DNA from 2 places in the Actinoallomurus sp. NPDC050550 genome. Region 1 is predicted to be linked to the other one. Evidence: predicted binding sites of a transcription regulator. Region 1 holds the regulator's gene; the other holds the start of a gene.
The links. The regulator LexA, encoded in region 1, represses DNA repair genes until DNA is damaged. The targets are predictions, from matches to a motif close to TCGAACANNTGTTCGA.
Positions count from the first base shown of each region.

Region 2: AB0I04_RS14560 (DUF6504 family protein) is a predicted target of LexA. The motif match lies at 1,662-1,677, and genes of this name have one in related genera.

Region 1 is NZ_JBFAJC010000007.1:169,488-176,111, forward strand. It holds gene AB0I04_RS12800 (vitamin B12-dependent ribonucleotide reductase) at 1-2,743, opposite strand, end outside; gene nrdR (transcriptional regulator NrdR) at 2,816-3,280, opposite strand; gene lexA (transcriptional repressor LexA) at 3,909-4,613, shown strand; gene leuS (leucine--tRNA ligase) at 4,665-6,624, opposite strand, start outside.
Region 2 is NZ_JBFAJC010000008.1:258,830-265,453, reverse strand. It holds gene AB0I04_RS14565 (LLM class F420-dependent oxidoreductase) at 202-1,230, shown strand; gene AB0I04_RS14560 (DUF6504 family protein) at 1,255-1,530, opposite strand; gene AB0I04_RS14555 (hypothetical protein) at 1,722-1,997, opposite strand; gene AB0I04_RS14550 (helix-turn-helix transcriptional regulator) at 2,317-3,207, shown strand; gene AB0I04_RS14545 (DUF397 domain-containing protein) at 3,231-3,338, shown strand; gene AB0I04_RS14540 (alpha/beta hydrolase-fold protein) at 3,418-4,452, shown strand; gene AB0I04_RS14535 (CGNR zinc finger domain-containing protein) at 4,472-5,047, opposite strand; gene AB0I04_RS14530 (class I SAM-dependent methyltransferase) at 5,117-5,887, shown strand; gene AB0I04_RS14525 (hypothetical protein) at 6,041-6,624, opposite strand, start outside.

The sequences.
Region 1 (6,624 bases):
TGAGGCACAGCGGCGCGTCAGCCGTACGGCCCTGGTGGCTCTCGATCAGCTCGGTCGAGGAGTGCGCGGCCGCGGGCGGCTCGGGCTCCTTGACCTTCGGCTGCTCGACCGGGACCGACTGGGCGAGCGACTCACGATCGACGTCGTCCTCCGTGTGGAGGGACGCCGGGTCCTGGCCCGCCGCCTGCGCGGTGCGCTCCTCGGCGGAGAAGATCCCCAGCTCGGCGCGCGTCTCGTACGGCAGGTGGTCCAGGGCGAGGCGACGGAAGATGTAGTCCATCATCGAGGTCGCCATGCGGATGTCCGGGTCGTCGGTCATGCCCGCCGGCTCGAACCGCATGTTGGTGAACTTGTCGACCCAGGTCTCCAGCGGCACGCCGTACTGGAGGCTGATGGAGATCGCCATCGAGAAGGCGTCCATCACGCCCGCCAGGGTGGAGCCCTGCTTGCCGAGCTTGAGGAACACCTCGCCGAGCCCGTTGTCGGGGTAGCTGGAGGCGGTCATGTAGCCCTCGGCGCCGCCGACGGAGAACCGGGTGACGGTCGCGGACCGCTGCTTGGGCAGGCGGGTACGGACCGGGCCGCGCTCGACGACCGGGGCCGGCGCCTCCTCGACCTTCTGCTCGGTCTTCTTCTTGGCCACCGACAGCGGCTGGCCGACCTTGCAGTTGTCGCGGTAGATCGCGAGCGCCTTCAGGCCGAGCTTCCAGCCCTCGAAGTAGATCTTCTCGACGTCCTCGACGGTGGCCTGCTCCGGCATGTTCACGGTCTTGGAGATCGCGCCGGACAGGAACGGCTGCACCGCGGCCATCATCCGCACGTGGCCCATCGGGCTGATGGCCCGCTCGCCCATCGCGCAGTCGAAGACCTCGTAGTGCTCGGTGCGCAGGCCGGGCGCGTCGACGACGTGACCGTGCTCGGCGATGTACTCGACGACCGCCTCGATCTGCTCCTGCTGGTAGCCGAGCTTCTTGAGGGCGCGCGGCACGGTCTGGTTGACGATCTGCATCGAGCCGCCGCCGACCAGCTTCTTGTACTTGACCAGCGCCAGGTCGGGCTCGATGCCCGTCGTGTCGCAGTCCATCATGAGGCCGATCGTGCCGGTCGGCGCGAGCAGTGACGCCTGGGCGTTGCGGTAGCCGTTCCTCTCGCCGAGCTTGAGGCACTGCTGCCACTGCTTGGTGGCCTCGAGGTGGATGGACTTGTCCATCTCGTCGAGCGTGCGGATCTCGTCGTTGGCGACGGCGTGCTTGCGCATGACGCGCTTGTGCGCCTCGGCGTTGCGGGCGTAGCCCTCGTACGTGCCGACCGCGGCCGCGAGCTCGGCGGAGCGGCGGTAGGCCACGCCGGTCATCAGCGAGGTGATGGTGCCCGCGAGCGAGCGCCCGCCCTCGGAGTCGTACGCGTGGCCGGTCGCCATCAGCAGCGCGCCGAGGTTGGCGTAGCCGATGCCGAGCTGCCGGTACGCCCGCGTCGTCTCGCCGATCTTCTCGGTCGGGAAGTCCGCGAACGTGATGGAGATGTCCATCGCGGTGATGACCAGCTCGCTGAGCTTGACGAACCGCGCGACGTCGAAGGTGTTGTCCTCGCCCAGGAACTTCAGCAGGTTGATGCTGGCCAGGTTGCAGGACGAGTTGTCCAGGCTCATGTACTCCGAGCACGGGTTGCTGGCCGTGATACGCCCGGTCTCGGGGTTCGTGTGCCAGTCGTTGATCGTGTCGTCGTACTGGATGCCCGGGTCCGCGCACTCCCAGGCCGCCTTGGCGACCTTGCGGAACAGGCCCTTGGCGTCGACCCGCTCGATGACCTCGCCCGTACGGCGGGCGCGCAGGCCGAAGGAGTCGCCCGACTCGACCGCGCGCATGAACTCGTCGGAGACACGGACGGAGTTGTTGGCGTTCTGGTACTGGACGCTGACGATGTCCTTGCCGCCGAGGTCCATGTCGAAGCCGGCGTCGCGGAGCGCGCGGATCTTGTCCTCTTCGCGCGCCTTGGTCTCGATGAACTCCTCGACGTCGGGGTGGTCGACGTCGAGGACGAGCATCTTCGCCGCCCTGCGGGTCGCGCCACCGGACTTGATGGTGCCCGCGGAGGCGTCGGCGCCGCGCATGAACGACACCGGGCCGCTCGCGGTGCCGCCGGAGGACAGCAGCTCCTTGCTGGAGCGGATGCGGGAGAGGTTCACACCCGACCCGGAGCCGCCCTTGAAGATGACGCCCTCTTCCTTGTACCAGTCCAGGATCGCCTCCATCGTGTCGTCCACCGACAGGATGAAGCAGGCGCTGACCTGCTGCGGAGAGGCCGTGCCGACGTTGAACCAGACCGGCGAGTTGAAGCTGAACACCTGGTTGACCAGGGCGTGCTTCAGCTCGTGGTCGAAGATCTCGGCGTCCTCGTCGGAGGCGAAGTAGCCCTCCTTGACGCCGGTCTCGGTGTAGACCCCGACGACCCGGTCGACCAGCTGCTTCAGGCTCCACTCGCGCTGCGGGGTCCCCACCGCGCCGCGGAAGTACTTCGACGTGACGATGTTGACCGCGTTGACGGACCAGGACGCGGGGAACTCGACGCCCTTCTGCTCGAAGTTCACCGACCCGTCGCGCCAGTTGGTCATGACGACGTCGCGCCGCTCCCACTTGACGTCGTCGTACGGGTGGACGCCCGGCCGCGTGAAGATGCGCTCCATCTTCACGCCCTTGCGGCTCGCCTTACCCCGTCGGGCTGAGCCGCTCACCGTCTCTGTCATGACATCCCCCTTCTCGGGCACACCAGGCCCACCTCCAGGATTACCCGTACAGCCCGCGGCGCGGGCGCCGCCCTAGGACAGGACGTCGCCGTCGGACGCCACGCGCAGCGATTCGATTTCCTTGGCGAAGTCGTCGAGCGTCTCGAACCCCCGGTATACGGAGGCGAATCGCAGGTACGCGACCTCGTCCAGTTCGCGGAGCGGGCCGAGGATCGCCAGCCCGATCTGGTGCGAGGGAATCTCGGCGTTTCCGGTCGCCCGGATCGCCTCCTCGACCCGCTGCCCGAGCATGGCGAGCGCGTCCTCGTTGACGGGACGGCCCTGACACGCCCGGCGCACTCCAGCGATGATCTTCTCCCGGGAGAACGGCTCGGTGACGCCACTGCGCTTGGCGACCATCATGAGGACCGTCTCCTGGGTGGTGAAGCGACGACCGCACTCTGGGCACGAGCGACGGCGCCGGATGGCGGATCCGTCGTCGGTCGCCCGGCTGTCGATGACCCTGCTGTCGGTGTGTCGGCAGAACGGGCAGTGCATGCCTCCGGACTCCTCCCCTGACAGCGAGTCACGCGTCTTCTACGCGAACCTCACCTTGTAACCACAACTTATGGTGAACTACATCCATGTAACTACTAGATGTTGTGGTCCAACCGTAGAGCCCGACCGAGGGCATCGCAACCCACATGAGGCACCCGGCGCGAAGAGCCCGCCTACGAGGAGATCCGCGGCCCCCACCGGCGTGTCGCGCCCTCCGCCGGACGCGACGATCCGCCGCCATGGCACGCCTCACCCTCATCGACCTGCGGAGACGCCGCCGACGGCCGGAACGGTGAAGTGGATCACATTGCGCCGGCGCTTTCGCGCGGGCGCACCCCTGACTCCCAAGCCTGCCATGTCCCGCCCGGGCACACGACGGCGACCACCCCCTTCGGAGCGCCGCCCGTACGACAGTGGCCCGGCGATGACATCCGCCCTTCACCAACGGCCGGACAGGAATTATTATCGAACACATGTACGAGCTAAAGCCGACATAGGCCCGGACCGTAAAATTCCACATTTTTCGAACACCTGTTTGATCATTTCCCGGAGAAGCGATAACGTCCCTCTACGGGAGTGAAATACCGGCGGCCGCGCGTCACCGCAGAAGACATCCATCGGAGACACCATGAGCAAGGTTCGGGAAATGCCGGACGGCCCAGGCGACGAGAGCGGGCTGACGGTCCGCCAGCGCAAGGTGCTGGAGGTGATCAGGGACTCGGTCCAGCGGCGCGGCTACCCGCCCTCGATGCGCGAGATCGGCGAGGCCGTCGGGCTGACCAGCACCTCGAGCGTCTCCCACCAGCTCCGGACACTGCAGCGCAAGGGCTTCCTGCTGCGCGACCCGAACCGGCCGCGCGCGGTGGTCGTCCGCATGCCCGGATCCTCGGCGGTCGCCACCGAGTCCGAGCACGAGGCGTACGAGATCACCAACGGCCAGGAGGCCTCGGCGCGCCCCGCCCCCGCGTACGTCCCGCTCGTCGGCCGCATCGCCGCCGGTGGCCCGATCCTCGCCGAGGAGGCCGTCGAGGACGTCTTCGCGCTGCCGCGACAGCTCGTCGGCGAGGGCACGCACTTCCTGCTGAACGTCACCGGTGACTCGATGATCGAGGCCGCCATCGCCGACGGCGACTGGGTCGTCGTACGTCAGCAGCCCGTCGCGGAGAACGGCGACATCGTCGCCGCGATGATCGACGGCGAGGCCACCGTCAAGACCCTCAAGCGGCGCGACGACAAGGTCTGGCTGATGCCGCACAACCCGGCGTACGACCCGATCCCCGGCGACGACGCCACGATCCTCGGTCGCGTGGTGGCGGTCCTGCGCAAGATGTGATCCCACCCGGGTCGGCGGCCAGGGGGGCACCGACCCGGGTGGATTCGCCCGTCAGGCGGGCACGATGTTCACGATCTTCGGGGCGCGCACGATGACCTTGCGCACACCCCGGTCGCCCAGCGCCGCCCGGATCTTCTCCGAGTCCAGGGCCAGCCGCTCCAGGTCGCCCTCGGCGATGTCCGGAGACACCTCCAGGCGGTCGCGGACCTTGCCCGCCACCTGCACGACGCAGGTGACCGACTCCTGGACCAGCAGCGAGGGCTCGGCCGTCGGCCAGCCCGCCCTGGTCACCGGAGCCGTACGGCCCAGCCGCTCCCAGATCTCCTCGGCGGTGTACGGCGCGACCAGCGACAGCATGACCGCCAGGGTCTCGGCCGCCTCCCGCACCGCCGGGTCGGCGCCGCCCGCGCCGGCATCGATCGCCTTACGGGCGGCGGAGGTCAGCTCCATCATCCGCGCGATCGCGACGTTGTACCGGTGCGCCTCGACCAGCCGGGTGACCTCGTCGATCGTCCGGTGCGTCAGCTTGCGCAGCTCGACGTCCCCGGCCGCCGGGTCGGCCCCGGGCGCGGAGGTCACGTCGGCGGCCACCCGGTACACGCGGGCCAGGAACTTCACCGAACCGGACGGGGACACGTCGGCCCAGTCGATGTCGTCCTCCGGCGGACCCGAGAACAGCATCGTCAGCCGCACGGCGTCGACGCCGTACTCGGCGATCTGCTCGCCCAGGTCGACCAGGTTGCCGGTCGTCTTCGACATCGACGAGCCGTTCAGAATGACCTGGCCCTGGTTGACCAGCCGCTTGAACGGCTCGGTGAAGTCCACCATCCCCATGTCGTACAGCACCTTGGTGAAGAACCGCGCGTACAGCAGGTGCAGGATGGCGTGCTCGACACCACCGGTGTACTGGTCGGCCGGCATCCACCGGCGCACCTTCTCCACGTCGAACGGCCCGTCGGTGTAGTCCGGCGAGCAGTACCGCAGGAAGTACCAGGACGAGTCGACGAAGGTGTCCATCGTGTCGGTGTCGCGCTTGGCCGGACCGCCACACTTGGGGCATTCGACGTTCACCCAGTCGTGGGCCGCCGCCAGCGGCGACACGCCCTTCGGCGCCAGGTCGGCGCCGCGCAGGTCGTCCGGCAGGCGCACCGGCAGCTGCTCGTCGGGGACGGGGACCTCGCCGCACGCGTCGCAGTGGATGATCGGGATCGGCGTGCCCCAGAACCGCTGCCGGGAGATCAGCCAGTCGCGCAGCCGGTAGTTGACGGAGGCCTTGCCCAGGCCCTTCTCCTCCAGGACCTCGACGATCCGCGGGATGGCGGCGGACTTGGTCATGCCGTCCAGCGGCCCGGAGTTGACCAGCTCGCCCTCGCCGGGGGTGGCGACCCCGGTCTCGGCCGGGTCCTGCTCCCCCGTCTGGACGACGATGCGGACCGGCAGGCCGAACTTGCGGGCGAAGTCCAGGTCGCGCTGGTCGTGGGCGGGCACCGCCATGATCGCGCCGTGGCCGTACTCCGCCAGGACGTAGTCGGAGGCCCACACGGGGATGCGCTCGCCGTTCACCGGGTTGATCGCGTAGCGGCCCAGGAAGACGCCGGTCTTCTCCCGGTCCGCGGACAGCCGCTCGATCTCCGACTCGCGCCCCACGGCCTCGCGGTAGGCCTCGAACTCGGCGCGCTGTTCCGGCGCGCAAATCTCATCGGCCAGCGCGGCGTCCGCGGCGACGACGAAGAACGTCGCGCCGAACAGGGTGTCCGGCCGGGTCGTGTAGACGGTGACCGGCTCCGCGCGCCCCTCGATCTGGAAGGCGACGTCGGCGCCCTCCGAGCGGCCGATCCAGTTGCGCTGCATCAGCAGCACCCGCTCGGGCCACTCCAGATCCGCCATGTCGGTCAGCAGCCGGTCGGCGTACTCGGTGATCTTGAAGTACCACTGCGTCAGAACGCGCTTCTCGACCAGCGTGCCGCACCGCTCACAGTGCCCGTTGACGACCTGCTCGTTGGCCAGCACC
Region 2 (6,624 bases), on a different contig from region 1:
GCCGCAGCTCCGACACGAGGACACTGCGGGTCCGGCGCAGGGGCACCGCGGGTCCGGCACGAGGACACTGCGGGTCCGGCGCAGGGGCACCGCGGGTCCGGCACAGGGACACTGCGGGTCCGGCGCAGGGCCTCGGGGCCGTGCCGGATCGACGTCGATCTGCTTGAATAGAACGCGTTCTAGTTTTAGGGAGGCGCGCGGATGAGGCTCGGCATCAACGTCGGCTACTGGCAGCGGGATCCGGAGGACGCCACCGAGACGGTGCTGGCCGCCGAACGGCTCGGCTACGAATACGTCTTCACCGCCGAGGCGTACGGCTCCGACGCCTTCACCACGCTCGCCTGGTACGGCGCCCGGACGTCGCGCATCAAACTGGGCACGGCGGTGGTCCAGATGTCCGCCCGCACCCCCGCCGCGACCGCCATGCACGCGCTGACGCTCGACGCGCTGTCCGGCGGACGGCTCACCCTCGGCATCGGCGCGTCCGGCCCCCAGGTCGTCGAGGGCTGGTACGGCGTGCCGTTCGCCCGGCCGCTGGAGCGTACGCGCGAGTACGTCCGGATCCTGCGGGACGTCTGGCGGCGCGAGGAGCCGGTGACCTCCGCCGGCCCCCACTATCCGCTGCCCCTGCCGGCGTCGGCGTACGGCCCCGGCCGCGTCACCGGGCTCGGCAAGCCGCTCAAGTCGATCGTCCATCCGGTACGCCCGCGGATCCCGGTCTACCTCGGCGCGGAGGGCCCGAAGAACATCGCCCTCGCCACTGAGATCGCGGACGGCTGGCTGCCCCTCTTCGTCGATCCGGCCCAGATCGAGGCGGTGTTCGGCGCGTCGTTGGCGGGCCGCCGGGAGGGGTTCGACATCGCCGCGACCGTGACGACGATCGTGACGGACGACCTGGCGACCGCACTGGAGTTCGCCAAGATCCCGCTGGCGTTCTACATCGGCGGGATGGGCGCCAAGGACCGCAACTTCCACCTCGACCTGATCGGGCGGCTGGGCTACGCCGAGGAGGCCGTACGCGTGCAGGAGCTGTTCCTGTCGGGCCGACGCGACGAGGCGATCAAGGCGGTGCCGGACGAGCTGGCCGACTCCATCTCCCTGCTCGGCCCGATCGGCCGCATCAAGGAACGCCTCCGCTTGTGGCAGGACTCCCCCGTGACCACACTCCTCATCGCCGGAGTGAAGGACGAATCGACCCTGAAGGCCATCCGCGACCTCGTCGAGTCCTGAGATTCGTGATCCACCGGACGCGCCCTAGTTCCAGGCGCGGGAGAGCATCCACGTGCCGGTCGCCTGGTCGTGGCGCAGTTCGTACACGCCGATCGCCCGGTCTGGGGTGGCCTCGACGCGCCAGAACTCCCGCTCGGCGCCTTCCGGGGCCTCAGGATGCCGTTCGTGCCACCAGTCGCGGGTGGTGACCCAGCGATCCAGGACGCGCAGCACCGTGTAGAGCCGGCCGCGCCAGACGAAGCGCGAGGGCCTGCCGTCGCTGAGCCAGACCTCGACCGGGTCGCCGTACACCCGGCTCATCGGCCGCCGCCCGGCGCGTCTCCACGCCCAGGGCACGCCCTGGCGAACCCTTCGCTCGCTCCGCCCACGCGGGCCGCCCACCTTCCGGATCGGTGACAGAGAGTGAGCCTGGGGGAAGGCAGGCGACAAGTTCGAACATACGTTCGGGAGTGGGTTTTGTAAAGTGCCGACCCGCAGGCGGCCTCCGCGGCTCAGCGGCCGAGGGAATGCGCGATCGCCTCGGCGGCGCGCGCGGGGTCGGCGGCGTCCGCCTGGCCGCCTCGGCCCCACAGGTACGACCAGGCGACGCGGGACGTCGGCATGGCGACCACCATCACGCTCCGCCCGCCGGCCGGCTCGACCACGCGCAGCATGGGCTCCTCGGCCCCGACCAGCACGCCGCGCAGACCGCGGGCCTCGACCTCGCGGGCGAGCGCCTCCAGGTGGCGGCGCCGCGGCCCGGACGGGGAATCCGCAGTGGCGGCCATGGGTTGCCACCCCTCTCGCGCTTGGACGATACGGCAGGAAGGGGTACGCCCTAGGGCGTTGAACAGGTAGGGTGCCATCCGGTGGCAAAAGGTGCCCAGATGGCAACGGTGAGTGACCTTCCCTGTCAGGATGTCCTCCCCCACTTTGACGTGCAAGTATTTTCGGACAAATAGATCAGACGGATTCGGCATCACCCGTGCACAGTTCAACGGCCCTTCCGCGGTCCGGCCGAGGGTTTCGGCCTAACCCACCGCGGCCCACCACCGGTCCCCCCCTCTTCTCGCCATTCCCGCAGGACGCTCGCCATGGAGGTGCCCCATGACCGATGGCCGTAGTCCAACCGTTCGCCGTCGCCGGCTCGGAATGGAGCTGCGGAGGCTCCGCGAAGCCGCGGGTCTCATGATCGAAGACGTCGCGAAGCACCTGGAGTGCTCGATGTCACGCGTCAGCCGCATCGAGACCGGCAAGTCGGTGGCGCGCATCCGCGACGTACGGGACATGCTCGACCTCTACGGGCTGCCCGAGGGCTCCCAGCGCGACCAGCTCCTCGGGCTCGCCAAGGACGCCCAGCAGCGCGGCTGGTGGACCGAGTACGAAGCGGTGCTGTCCACGTCCGCGGGCCTGGACACCTACATCGGCCTGGAGGCCTCCGCCGCCTCCATTCGAACGTTCCAGACCCATCTTGTGCCCGGTCTCCTGCAGACCGAGGAGTACGCCCGCGCGCTGATCAAGGCCGGTCGGCCCGGCGAGACCCCCGAGAACGTCGACCGGCGCATCGCGCTGCGCACCCGCCGCCAGGCCATGCTGCAGGAGCCCGGCCGCCTGGAGCTGTGGACCGTGATCGACGAGGCGGTCCTGCGCCGGCCGATCGGCGGCATCACCGTGATGCGTTCTCAGCTGATGCGGCTGCTCGAGGCCGCCGAGCTGCCCGGCGTCACCATCCAGGTACTGCCGTTCGCGCGTGGCGCCCACCCGGGCGTCGACGGGGCCTTCACGATCATCGGCTTTCCCGACCCCACCGACCTGGACGTCGTCTACATCGACTGTCCCGCCGGGAACATCTTTCTCGAGAAGGAGAAGGACGTCCGCCGTCACACGACCTGGTTCGACCATCTGCGGGCCGCTGCGCTGCCACCCGACGAGTCAGCCGAGTTCATCGCGGCGGCGGCGGACGAGTTCAAGAATGCGTCCCCGTACCCGCGGGGGTGATTTAGCAGAGAGGAGAGCAGGGGATGAGTGGCCACCCCGATCTCACCGACGCCGGCTGGCGCAAGAGCAGCCGCAGTTCCAACAATGCCGACTGCGTCGAGGTCGCCGTGATCGACGGCTCCGACGACTGACACATACCTCATGCCCAGCCGACCGCGGGAGTTCGCTCCCGCGGTCCCTCTCGGGCTTGCCCCGGGTTAAGATCACCACATGCTGCCCTGGTCGGCCGAGCTCGCCGGACGCATCGACGAACACGACTTCGCCAGCGATCTGCTGCGCGACAACCCTCTCGGCGACCCGCACCGGCGGCCGCTGTGGGTGTACGTCCCGCCGGGGTACGACGACGAGCCGGACCGCCGCTACCCCGCGGTCTATGTGATCCAGGGCTACACCGGCTCGCTGCCGATGTGGCGCAACCGCCCGCCGTGGCGGCAGCCCTTCCCGGAGTTGGCCGACCAGGTCTTCGCGCGCGGCGAGGCGCCGCCGGTGATCGTGGTCTACGTCGACGCGTGGACGGCGGTCGGCGGCAGCCAGTTCCTCGACTCCCCCGGCACCGGGCGCTACCACTCGTACCTGTGCGAGGAGATCGTGCCGTGGGTCGACGCGCACTACCGGACGCTCGCCGACCGGGACCACCGCGGGATCAGCGGCAAGTCCAGCGGCGGCTACGGCGCGATGATCACGCCGATGCTGAGGCCGGACGTGTTCGGCGCGCTCGCCACGCACGCGGGCGACGCCCTGTTCGACGTCTGCTACCGCTCGGAGTTCCCCAAGACGGCCCGCATCCTGCGCGACGCGTACGACGGCTCGATCGAGAAGTTCCTCGCCGACTTCCGGGGCCGGCTCGCCGGCACCAAGGAGACCGACTTCCCGCTCATCGAGATCTACGGGTACTCCGCGGCGTACTCCGCCGATGAGGACGGCACGGTCCGTCTGCCGTTCGACGACACCGGCGCCGTCATCCCGGAGGTCTGGGAGCGCTGGCTGGCCAACGACCCGGTGCTGATGGCCCGGCGCCCGGAGTACGCCGAGGCGCTGCGCTCGCTGCGGGCCGTCTGGATCGACGCGGGCACCAAGGACGAGTACCACCTCGACTTCGGCGCCGTCGCCTTCCGCCGCGCGGTCGCGGCCGCCGGCGTGGCGGACGACGCGGTCCACTTCGAGCTGTTCGACGCGGGCCACGGCGCCATCGAGTACCGCTATCCCCTCGCCCTCGCCTGGCTCGCCGAACACCTCACCCCCTGACTGCGAAGGCGGCGGGCGCTCACGGCCGGGACTGGGCCCGGGCGCGGAACGCCGCGGTCTTGACCCGGTTCTGGCACGCGGTGGAGCAGAAGCGGCGCATGCCGTTGCGCGACGTGTCGACGTAGACCCGGTCGCAGTGCGGCGCCGTGCACACGCCGAGCCGGTCGTGCAGCTCGCCGCCGAGGACCACGGCCAGGCCGGTGGCGCACGGAGCCGCCCACTCGGCGGCGAGCCCGTCCCCCGCGCCGTGGAAGTGAATGTGCCAGGGCTCCCCGTCATGGCGGGTGAGCCGCGGCCTGGCCTGTGTCCCCTCGAGCAGCCGATTGACCTGTTCCGAGGCGGCGTCGAGGTCTCCGGCGGCGACCGCCTCGAAGACGACCCGTAGTTCCCGCGCGATGGCGGTCAGCTCGCCGACCTGCGACTCGGTGATCTCGGTGCGCCGGCTGACGGCACGTAGCACCTCGGTGGCGGCCTCCGCCCGGGCTGCGGCGTCCGGCAGCCGGTACGGCCGCCCGCGCCGCTCGCCCTCCGTGAGGGCGTTGACCAGGCCGACGGCGCTCGCCACCACCGCGTCCATGTGACTGTTGAAATTCACTTGACCAGTTACGCCTCTCGATCTAGCGTGTCACTGGTAAAAGCTTATACGTCAGTTACGGAGGGGCTCATGGCAACACTCACCCGCGACGTCGCCGACCGCTGGATCACCCGCTGGGACCGCCAGCAGGAGGGCTTCCTCCCCGACCGCGAGGAGCGGTTCACCGCCCTCATCGACGCGGTCGCCGCCGGCGCCGGCCGGCCCGACCCCCTCGTCCTGGACCTGGGCTGCGGACCGGGCTCCCTGTCGGCCCGGCTGCTCGACCGCCTCCCCCAGGCCCGGGTCATCGCCATCGACACCGACCCGCTGCTGCTGTCGCTGGGGCGCGCGCTGCACGCCGGGCGGGACAGCCTCACGTTCGCCGACCTCGACCTGCGCGCGCCCGGGTGGGCGGCCCGGCTACGCCTGGACCGGAAGGTGGACGCCGCGGTGAGCACCACCGCCCTCCACTGGATCTCCGAGGCGGAGCTGCGGGTGACGTACGGCGAGCTGGCCACCGTGATGCGCCCCGGCGGCCTGTTCCTCAACGGCGACAACTTCTCGGCCGAGGACGCCACCCCGGTCATCGCCCGGCTCGACCGCGCCCTGCAGGAGCTGGAGACCGAGCGGCGATTCGCCGGGGACCGGCCGGAGGGCTGGCGGCAGTGGTGGGACGCCGCCGCCGCGGACCCGGTGCTCGGCGGTCTCAAGGAGGCCCGCGACGCCTCCGCCGCCGGCCATCACGGCTCCGAGTCCGGTCTGCTGTCCACGCACGTCCGCGTCCTCCGGGAGACCGGCTTCGGCGAGGTCGGCCCGCTGTGGCAGCACGGCGACAACCGCATCCTGTGCGCCGTCCGGTGACCGGCGCCTGATCGGGCCGATCCCGCGCCTGGAGGCCGAAGACGCAGGCCGTGTCCCCGGTGGTCACTGCGAATGTAGTCGCAGCGACCGCCGGGGACCAGTACTGGTCACCCGCCGCCCCGGCAGGTGGCGCCAGTCGCCTTCCGCGTGATGTCAGGTGGTCGGGTTCAGGTGCAGGCCGAGACGATTGAAGATGTCGGTGGCCTCGGTCCAGTAAATGTTAGTGCTGCACGGCGCACCGTCCTGGGCGGAGACGATTCCGCGGGCTTCACGGGCGCTCGCCGACCAATCCGAGTTGACAGCGGTGAAGACAGTCCCACCGCTGTCTCCCTGGCAGACCGCGTACTTGCTGTTCGACGACGAGGTGTTCTGCCCCTTGACGCCTCTGGTGTCGTGCTCAGTGCCGTAGGCGTCGTTCATCTTCCAGGTGACGTCCTCGTTCGCGACCTTGATGTTGCACGGCGTGGGGCTCGTGCCCGCGTTGTGGTAGTCGAAGAACGACGCGCCCCCGTCCTGGCAGACGTAGTCTCCGTTATAGGAGTAGGCGTAGCGAGTCAGCGGCTTCCATCCGTCGGTGTCGCTCTCATCGGCATTGTTGTTGGTCCCCACGAGGATTTCCGCGTCGAATTCCTGGGTGGCGCTGGTCCGCTGGCCGACCCAGTTTCCAGTGCTTCCAGTGAGCGCCCCAGGGGTTCCGTTTCCGGTGTAGACCTGTGCGCCGTTCTTGAAGCAGTGAT